One region of the Mycobacterium sp. NPDC006124 genome, then DNA from elsewhere that is predicted to be linked to it. Evidence: predicted binding sites of a transcription regulator. Region 1 holds the regulator's gene; the other holds the start of a gene.
What was found. Region 1 encodes LexA, which represses DNA repair genes until DNA is damaged. Its sites were predicted from a motif close to CGAACANNTGTTCG; they were not measured.
Positions count from the first base shown of each region.

Region 2: ABZ195_RS10095 (HNH endonuclease signature motif containing protein) is a predicted target of LexA. The motif match lies at 2,477-2,490, and genes of this name have one in related genera.

Region 1 is NZ_JBEXUA010000001.1:641,773-646,411, forward strand. Features, by position in the region: gene ABZ195_RS03045 (acyl-CoA dehydrogenase family protein) at 1-370, shown strand, start outside; gene ABZ195_RS03050 (hypothetical protein) at 521-2,521, shown strand; gene lexA (transcriptional repressor LexA) at 2,529-3,197, opposite strand; gene ABZ195_RS03060 (LysM peptidoglycan-binding domain-containing protein) at 3,398-3,853, shown strand; gene nrdR (transcriptional regulator NrdR) at 3,940-4,401, shown strand; gene ABZ195_RS03070 (PhzF family phenazine biosynthesis protein) at 4,406-4,639, opposite strand, start outside.
Region 2 is NZ_JBEXUA010000004.1:98,750-103,388, forward strand. Features, by position in the region: gene ABZ195_RS10080 (glycogen/starch/alpha-glucan phosphorylase) at 1-930, shown strand, start outside; gene ABZ195_RS10085 (cutinase family protein) at 934-1,722, opposite strand; gene ABZ195_RS10090 (hypothetical protein) at 1,938-2,213, shown strand; gene ABZ195_RS10095 (HNH endonuclease signature motif containing protein) at 2,494-3,855, shown strand; gene ABZ195_RS10100 (DUF732 domain-containing protein) at 3,877-4,221, opposite strand; gene ABZ195_RS10105 (MmpS family transport accessory protein) at 4,466-4,639, shown strand, end outside.

The sequences.
Region 1 (4,639 bases):
GCTCGAGCAGACGCTGCAGTACGCCAAGGACCGCAAGGCGTTCGGCAAGCCCATCGGAAGCTTCCAAAACAGCAGGTTCACCCTCGCGGAGCTGGCCACCGAGGCCACCGTGGTCCGGATGATGGTCGACGAGTTCGTGAGACTGCACCTCGAGGAGAAGTTGACCGTCGAGCAGGCCGCGATGGCGAAGTGGTACGCCACGGAGGCTCAGGTGAAGCTCAACGACCGCTGCCTGCAGCTGCACGGCGGCTATGGCTACATGCGTGAATATCCCGTGGCCAGGGCTTTCCTGGACGCCCGCATTCAGACGATCTACGGCGGGACCACCGAGATCATGAAGGAGATCATCGGCCGCAGCCTGGGTGTCTAGCGCACTTTCCTGCACCGTGTTGGGCCGGCCCGTTGGCGCGACACATGCCCCGACGGGTTGGATATCCCTCAAGATGGACGTCGGCTGACGCAAAGTTGACGCACGCGGAACTCACGGGAGTCCGGCGCAACTCGTTGGGGAGGACACGCAATGACGGGGCTTGGAACCCGGCTCGGCAGGACGATCGGACGCGCAGGCGTCGTCGTCGTCGCGGTGATGGGTGCGGTGCTGCTCGTCGCACCCCTCGCGGCGGCCACGCCCGAGGGCGACGCCGACTCCGCGATCACCCAGGCCTGGGACGCCGGCGGGGGTCCGACCGGACCCCTCGGCGTCAAGGACGGCGGCGTGTATCCGGCGGGTGCCGGCTTCGGCCAGAACTTCGCCGGCGGCAAGATCTTCTTCACCCCTGAAACCGGTGCGCATGCCATGACCGGCGCAATCCTCGACGAGTATCAGGCGTTGGGCGGGCCGGCCGACGGCGACCTCGGCTTTCCGACCATCGACGAAGGGGACGGCAAGGCACCGGGAAGCCGGAACACGACCTTCAGCGCGGCCGATCGTCCGGTGATCTTCTGGACTCCCGACACGGGTGCGCACGTGGTGCGCGGCGCGGTCAACTCCGCGTGGGACAAGCTGGGCGGTTCGGCCGGGGTGCTCGGCGTCCCCACCGACGACGAGACCTACCGCGGCGACGAGATTGGCCAAACCTTCACCGGCGGCCAGATCACCTGGAACCGCAAGACCAACGCCTTCACCACCGTTCCGCCGGAGCTGGCCGACCAACTCGCCGGGCTGGAGATTCCCGGGGACGTGACGACGGCCATCGCCACGGCGCGCAGGGCAGCGGGCGGTCCGCTGGGGCCGCTGGGCGCCTCCGACGGCGACCAGTACGCCATCGGGTCCGACGGCGCCGGCCAGAACTTCGCGGGCGGCAAGATCTACTACAGCCCCGCGACGGGCGCCAACGTCCTGACCGGACAGGTACTGGCCAAGTACGAAAGCGTGGGCGGGCCCGAGGGTGACCTCGGATTCCCCACCGGCGACGAAACCGACGGTGGTCTGGCGCCCATGAGCAAGGTCGCCAGCTTCGCTGCCGCGGACAAGCCGGTGATCTTCTGGACGCCCGACTTCGGCGCGGTGATCGTGCGGGGGGCGATGAACGCGGCCTGGACGAAGCTCGGTGGCGCCACGGGGCAGCTGGGCGCTCCGACGGCCGACCAGAGCGTCGACGGCGACGTCGTCACCCAGAAGTTCAGCGGCGGTGCCGTCTCGTGGAACAAGACGACCAACGAGTTCACCACCGAGCCGGCCAGCCTGCAGTCTCAGCTCAAGGGGCTCGAGGTGCCCGGTGCCACGTCGCCGGAGGCGTCGGCCGCCCCCGCCGCGAGCTCGGACGGCGGGTCCGGGTGGTTCCGGCCCAACGTGTGGTGGCTGCTGGGCATCGTGCCGGTGCTGATCCTGATCGGGGTGGTGGCGGCCGCCGTGCTGCTGAACCGCCGCCGCCATGACCGCGCCTCGCGCGACGAGTTCGACGACGATTACGACGACGATTACGACGAGGACGACTACCTGGAGGAACACTCCGGACCCATCCCCGTGGGCGAGCACGGCGCCGACTCGGAGGGGCGACGCAGCAGCTGGGCGATGCCCGCCGATGAGCACGGGGACGGTTCCCCGACGGCCGACGGGGAGACCCACGACGGCTTCGTAGCCGATCTGTCGGACGACCAGGACGCCATCGACACCGCCCCGACACCGATCGTCGCGACGACCGGGGACGAACCCGAGGCGCCGTGGTTCTCCGATCTGGACGAGCCTGATTCCGTCACCACCGCCGATCCCGTCATCATGGTCGAGCCCGTCGTCGAGGAGCCCGTCGTGGACGATGAGGCGCAGCCCGAACCGGAATTCGACAGTGGCCCGCCCAGCGGTCGGCATGCGGCCATCCACCTCGCGGAGCCGGTGGTGGCCGAGCCGTCGCTGCGACTCGCCCGAGGTGACCGTGACGCCCCCTCCGGGTATCCGATCAAGGCCGATACCAAGACGGGCCTGTATTGGACACCGGGCAGCGGCGGGTACGACGACGTCGAACCCGAGATATGGTTCGCCAGTGAGGAATTCGCGCTGACGAACGGTTTCGCCAAGGGCTAGCGGTGAGCTAGACCTTGCGGATCACGGTGACCACCTTGCCGAGGATGGCTGCGTCGTTGCCGGGAATCGGGTCGAAGGCCGGGTTGTGCGGCATCAACCACACCTGGCCGCTCGTGCGTTTGAAGGTCTTGACGGTGGCCTCGCCGTCGATCATGGCCGCCACGATGTCGCCGTTGTCGGCGACGTTCTGCTGACGGATCACGACCCAGTCACCATCGCAGATCGCTGCGTCGACCATCGATTCGCCGACCACCTTCAGCAGGAACAAGGAACCCTCGCCGACGAGTTCACGCGGCAGTGGGAAGACGTCTTCGACGGCTTCCTCGGCCAGGATCGGTCCGCCGGCCGCGATGCGGCCCAAGACTGGCACGAACGTCGGTACGGGCAGTGCGTCGGACCCGGCGACGTCGGTGGTGACCGTGGCGGGAGGCTGCCGCGACGGATCGTCGACCGCGCGGACGTCGACGGCGCGGGGCCGGTTCGCGTCGCGACGTAGGTAGCCCTTGCGCTCCAGCGTGCGGAGTTGGTGGGCGACCGACGACGTCGAGGTCAAACCGACGGCGTCGCCGATCTCGCGGATGCTGGGCGGATATCCACGGGTCATCACCGACGTGCGGATGACCTCCAGGATGGTGCGCTGACGTTCGGTCAGAACCGTGTCGTTGCTGTCGCTCATGGCGCCGAATGTAGTCGCCCCACGGCACGGAATCAAACATGTGTTCGACGCGTGTCGCGCTCCAGTCGTCACGCGCGGACTTGTCGGTGGGTCCCGCTACGGTTTGCAACAGTTCGATCACGTGTTCTAGTCATCGAACACCTGAGCGATTAACATTCGAACACAAGAGCGAACCGAGACCCACTGGAAAGGCCCGCGAGATGACGATCATCACCCGAGAAGACCCCACCGACCTCGTCGTGCGGCCCATGCGGCCGGTGCGGCGTACCTCGCCTGGTGCGCGGCGCGGTCCGCAGCCGCACCGGCCCGCGGGTACGCCCATCGACTACCGGGGCACCGGTGTCCTGATGTCACGGGCGTCCCACCGCCGCAAGAAGGTCACCCCGCTGGCGACCGTGTTGCTGGCACTCGTCGCGGCCGCCATCACGGTGTGGCTCGGACTCGTTGCGGAGATGGCGGCCCCGGAGTCGCCCGCCACCACCCCGCCGCGGCTCGCCGTGGTGCAGGTCCAGGCCGGCGAATCGCTGGAGCAGCTGGCCCAGCGCATTGCCCCCGACGCCTCGGTGGGTGCGGTGGTCGACGAGATCCGCGACCTCAACGAGTTGAAGACGGCCGCGGTCGACGCCGGGCAGACGCTCATCGCGCCGGTTGGGTGATCCCCGGCATGCGCCGTCAATATCGCTGCCGTGCAACGGTAGGCTCGTATGCGACCGGAGTAGGTTCGTGCGGCGAAGGAGCGGAGATGCACTGTCCGTTCTGCCGTCATCCCGATTCGCGGGTGGTGGATTCGCGCGAAGCCGATGAGGGCCAGGCGATTCGACGCCGCCGGTCCTGCCCGGAGTGTGGCCGTCGGTTCACCACCGTCGAGACCGCCGTCCTCGCGGTCGTCAAGCGCAGCGGTGTCACCGAACCGTTCAGCCGCGAAAAGGTCATCAAGGGTGTGCGACGCGCCTGCCAGGGCCGCGACGTCGACGACGACGCCCTGAACCTGTTGGCCCAGCAGGTGGAGGATGCCGTGCGTGCCGCCGGTTCGCCGGAGATCCCCAGCAACGAGGTGGGTTTGGCCATTCTCGGCCCGCTTCGCGACCTGGACGAAGTGGCCTACTTGCGCTTCGCGTCGGTCTACCGGTCGTTCTCGTCGGCGGCAGACTTCGAACGCGAGATCGAGGCGCTGCGCGCCCACCGGGGCGTGGCGTCGACCTGACGTCCTAGTCGAGTCGGCGTACGCCGTCGTCGACGACCCGGCCGGCGACCGTCACCCAGCCGTCTGCGCTCCACCCCGTCCGAAGCTCCGAACCCTTGCCTTGGGTGATGATCAGGTCGCGGCCGAGACGGTCGGTGATGCGGACCGCGCCGGCGCCGGTGGCCTCGTCCTCCGGAATGCCCAGGTCGCTGGCGAACATTCGCGAACGGATCCGTCCCTCGCCTTCGTCGACCCACGC
Region 2 (4,639 bases), on a different contig from region 1:
GACGACGCCGAGTTCCGCCAGCAGTGGCGAGAGGTCAAGCGCGCCAACAAGGCCCGGCTGTCCAATTTCCTGCAGACCACCACGGGCGTTCGACTCGACCCCAGCTGGATGTTCGACATCCAGGTCAAGCGCATCCACGAGTACAAGCGCCAGCACCTGTCGGTTCTGCACATCATCAGGCAGTACTTCCGGCTGAAGATGGATCCGACGCTCGAGGTCGCCCCGCGCGCCTACGTGTTCGGCGGCAAGGCCGCCCCGGGGTACTTCATGGCCAAGCGAATCATCAAGCTGATCAACGCCGTTGGCGAGACGGTCAACAACGACCCGGACGTCAACAAGTTCATGAAGGTGGTGTTCGTCCCCAACTTCAACGTCCAGAACGCCCACCTCATCTACCCGGCGGCCAACCTGTCCGAGCAGATCTCCACGGCCGGCAAGGAGGCCTCCGGCACGGGCAACATGAAGTTCATGATGAACGGCGCCCTGACCATCGGCACGCTGGACGGCGCCAACGTCGAGATCCGCCAGGAGGCCGGACCGGAGAACTTCTTCCTCTTCGGCCTGACCGAGGACGAGGTCGAGAAGGTCAAGCACGAGGGGTATCGCCCGATGTCCTACGTCGAGGGCAACGACGAGCTCATGACCGTGCTCGGGTTGATCTCCTCGGGGCAGTTCTCCCATGGCGACGTCGAAGTGTTCCGGCCCCTGGTGGACAACCTGACCAAGGATGACCCGTTCCTGGTGCTGGCCGACTACGCCGCTTACGTCGACTGCCAGGACCAGGTGGCCGCGGCGTGGCAGGACCCCGACGCCTGGTCGCACATGTCCATCCTCAACACCGCGCGCAGCGGCAAGTTCTCCTCGGACCGGGCGATCGCGCAGTACTGCGACGAGATCTGGAACGTGGGGCCGGTGACCGTCGAGGTCTGACGGTCAGTTCCCGGGGGTGGGCTCGCCGGCCGCCTGCACGATCGTCGCGGACGGCGCCGGCGCGCCCAGGCGGGCAGCGACGAAGTCGGCGGCCTGGTCGGCCATCCCGTTGAACTTGTAGGAGCTGTGGGCGGAGCGGTCGAGTCCGCCGGGGAAGCACACCGGGTCACCGGTGGCGCACAGCTGGATGGTCTTGGCCGTGTACTGGTCGCCGATCGCGATCGGCGGGGCGGAGTGGTCCACCAGGCCCAGGAACCAGTCGTCCGGCGTGCCGAACAAGGCGACGGCCGCGACGTGGGATGCGACCGATGCGGGCATCGGGCCGGTCAGTCCGGCCGGCAGCGTGAAGCCGGCGGGCACGACGCTGGAGGTGGTGTAGCCGGCGACCGCCGCGCCTTGGGAGTATCCGCCCAGGACGATCTTGGTCGACGGGCACTGGTTGGCGATCGTCTGAATCTCGTTGCTGGCGTCGACGATTCCGTCGACGGCGCGGCCGAAGTCGAGCGAGGCCGGGTAGTTGACGGCGTAGACGTCGACGGCCTTGCCGGGCAGACGTGCGGTCAGCGAGTCCACGAACGCCTGTCCGACGGCGCCGACGCCGGGGCCCTCGAAGGTGCCTCGGGCGAAGACGACCTCGACGGCGGCACAGGAGTCGTCGGCGGCGTTGGCGGTCGCGGTGGGGCCGACGACGGAGCCGACGGTCACCGCACCCACGGCCAGCGCGCCGAAGACGGCCTTCTTCGCGGCGCGCGCAACTGCGGTCCCCGTGCGTGCCAGGTGTGGTGTGGTCATGAGCTCGTCCCGTCCGTGCCGGCCATCGCTCTGGTAGAGGTGGCTTCTGGCTGCTACAAGCGTCGGACGGGGCCTGTCGATACCAGACCTCGGAGGTGATGTGCGTCACCCCGGTGTCGACTGCGTCACGGCGTCGGCACGCCGAGAGTTTGGTGATGACGTAACGTGGTTATGCCTGCTAAGTATTCGACCCGTCGCGATCAGGAGCCACACCGATGCCCTCAGTGAAGAACACGTTGTCCGCCGTTGCGGTCGCGGCCGGGTTGGCCACGGCGGCGCTGGGCGTGGGGGCGGCCGTCGCCGTCGCCGATCCCCCGCCGCCGGACATGTCGGTCGGCGAGGTACCGCCCCCCAACGCCCCGCCGAAGACCGCCGAGTTCTGGGACGGCGAGCCCGTCGTGTGGACGCACATGTGGGGTGGCCGATGGGGCGTGTGGAAGAACGATCAGTTCATCACGCTGTCGTCGAACATCAACACCGGCGGCGGCTAGACGCAACCAGCGTGAGTCGGCGCAGTTGGAGCATTCCGCTTTCCCATTAGGCCAGTGAATTGCGCTGAGCGGCAACATGACCCATTGTCGGACAGCCATACCGCGATGGCGTCGCACGGACATGGCTCACCACCTCACTCGCGTCCACCGAACCGCCTGTCCACTACCAGAATGATGGCCTTCGTGCGCGAATCATCCACAGACCAGAATTGATCAACAACCCTGTGTGACAACAATTTCGGGCTCATGCCATGTCGGTGGGTCGTACTAATGTTCGAGTGTGAGTTCGGATCGGGTCATCGCGGCGGTTACCTCGTTGGTGGCTGCCGTCGCCGACCTCGCCGAGCTGGACTGCGACCAGTTCACCCACCGCGAATTAGTCGAACTGCTCGGTGAACTCGAGACCGCGACTTGGCAGCTGCCGGTGGTGGGGCACCGGGTGATCGCCCGGCTGCAACGCGAAGCCTCCCCGACGGAACTGGGCGCGAAGTCGTTGGGGTCGGTGTTGACCCAACGGTTGCGGATCTCCGGTCGCGAAGCCCGCCGCCGGCTCACCGAGGCCGAAGACCTTGGGCCGCGGACCACGCTCAACGGTGAGGCGTTGGCCCCGAAGCTGGCACCCACCGCCCACGCGCAAGCCCGCGGAGCGGTGGGACCCGAACACATCACCGTCATCACGGGGTTCCTGGACCGGCTGCCGACCTGGGTGGATCCCGAGGTGCGGGACCTCTCGGAGAAGACGTTGGTGACGATCGGATCGTCCACCGGTCCGGAGGAGTTGCGCCGCGCTGCGGACAAGCTTGCTACCGCGATCGACCAGGACGGTTCGGAACCCGACGACTCCGACCGCGCCCGGAAACGATTCCTGCGATTGGGGCCGCAGCAGGCCGACGGGATGAGCCGGCTCACCGGGCTACTCGGCCCCGAAGCCCGGGCGGTCGTCGAACCGATCTTGGCGAAATTGGCGGCGCCGGGGATGTGCAACCCCGCCGATCACGAACCCCGCACCTCCGGCACCCCGTCCCAAGAACAAATCGACACCGACGACCGCAGCGTCGGGCAACGCAACCACGACGCACTCATCGCCATCGGACGCTCTGTTCTGTCATCCGGGGAACTCGGTCAGCACAACGGGTTACCCGTCACCGTCATCGTGTCCACCACCCTGCAGGATTTGGAATCCGGGGCCGGGTCCGGGGTCACCGGGGGTGGGTCACTGCTGCCCATGGCGGATCTGATCCGGATGGCATCCCACGCCCACCACTACCTGGCGGTGTTCGACGAGCACACCAATCAAGCCCTCTACCTCGGTCGGACGAAGAGGTTGGCCTCGGCAGCCCAACGAATCGTCCTGCACGCCCGCGATCGCGGCTGCACCAAACCCGGCTGCACCGTCCCCGGATACGGCACCCAGGTCCACCACATGACCGGCTGGGCCCACAACGGACAGACCGACATCGACGACGTCACCCTGGCCTGCGGCGGGGACAACCGCCTCGCCGAAACCGGCTGGACCGTTCAACTAGAAGACGGGGTCGTTCAGTGGATCCCACCCCCGCAACTCGACGTCGGCCAAACCCGAATCAACTACCTCCACCACCCCGAGCGACTCCTCACACCTGACGACGAGAGCGCGGCGTGATTCGCTCCGGGCGGGCTGAACTCAGCCTTGCTCGGCGGGCAGCGGCGCGCCAACCGGCGCCGGTGAGGCCTGCGGTTGGCCCGCGAGGCTGTCCACGACGGGACGCTGATCGGGGCAGTAGTAGTTGATGCCGGCCGACAGGAATTGGTAGATCGCCTGCTCGGAGGTCCCCCGCGGCAGGTTGGTCTTGAGGAACACCGCCGCTTCGTTGGCGTTGGCGTCGAGCCCGGTCCGCAGCCGCTTGCACTCGATCTTGCCGATCCAGGCGTTGTAGTCCTTGGGCCCGTAGATCCCGTAGACGTGCAATTCGTTGGCGAAGTCGGTGTCCGGATCGGCATTCGCCGGGGCCACCGCGCCCATCACCATCGTGCACGCCGCAAGTGCGGAAACCAGTCCAGTACGCGTCAAGGCCTTCATAGCCGGGTCCCTATCGTTCGATCTCTAAAGTACTGCGCATCAGCATGATCCGGAATGTCTGGATCACGCGGTGAAGCGGTTGTGCGGGAGGTCACGTTCGTGCGGCGTGATCACCGCACACCGTGATTCCACACCATACAGTTATATGGGCTAATCTCTCATTTCAATCTCAGGAATGTTCCGAGTAGGGGTTATGACCAAGGTTTTGCGCCGAGCGTGGATACCGATCGTGATCGTCATCGTGATCGTGATCGCCGGATTCACCGTTCACCGCGTACGCACGTTCTTCGGCATGAACCCGATCCTCGTCACGCCGAAGAACTTCGCCGACGACGCCGAGCCCTTCAACCCGAAGGTCGTGAAGTAC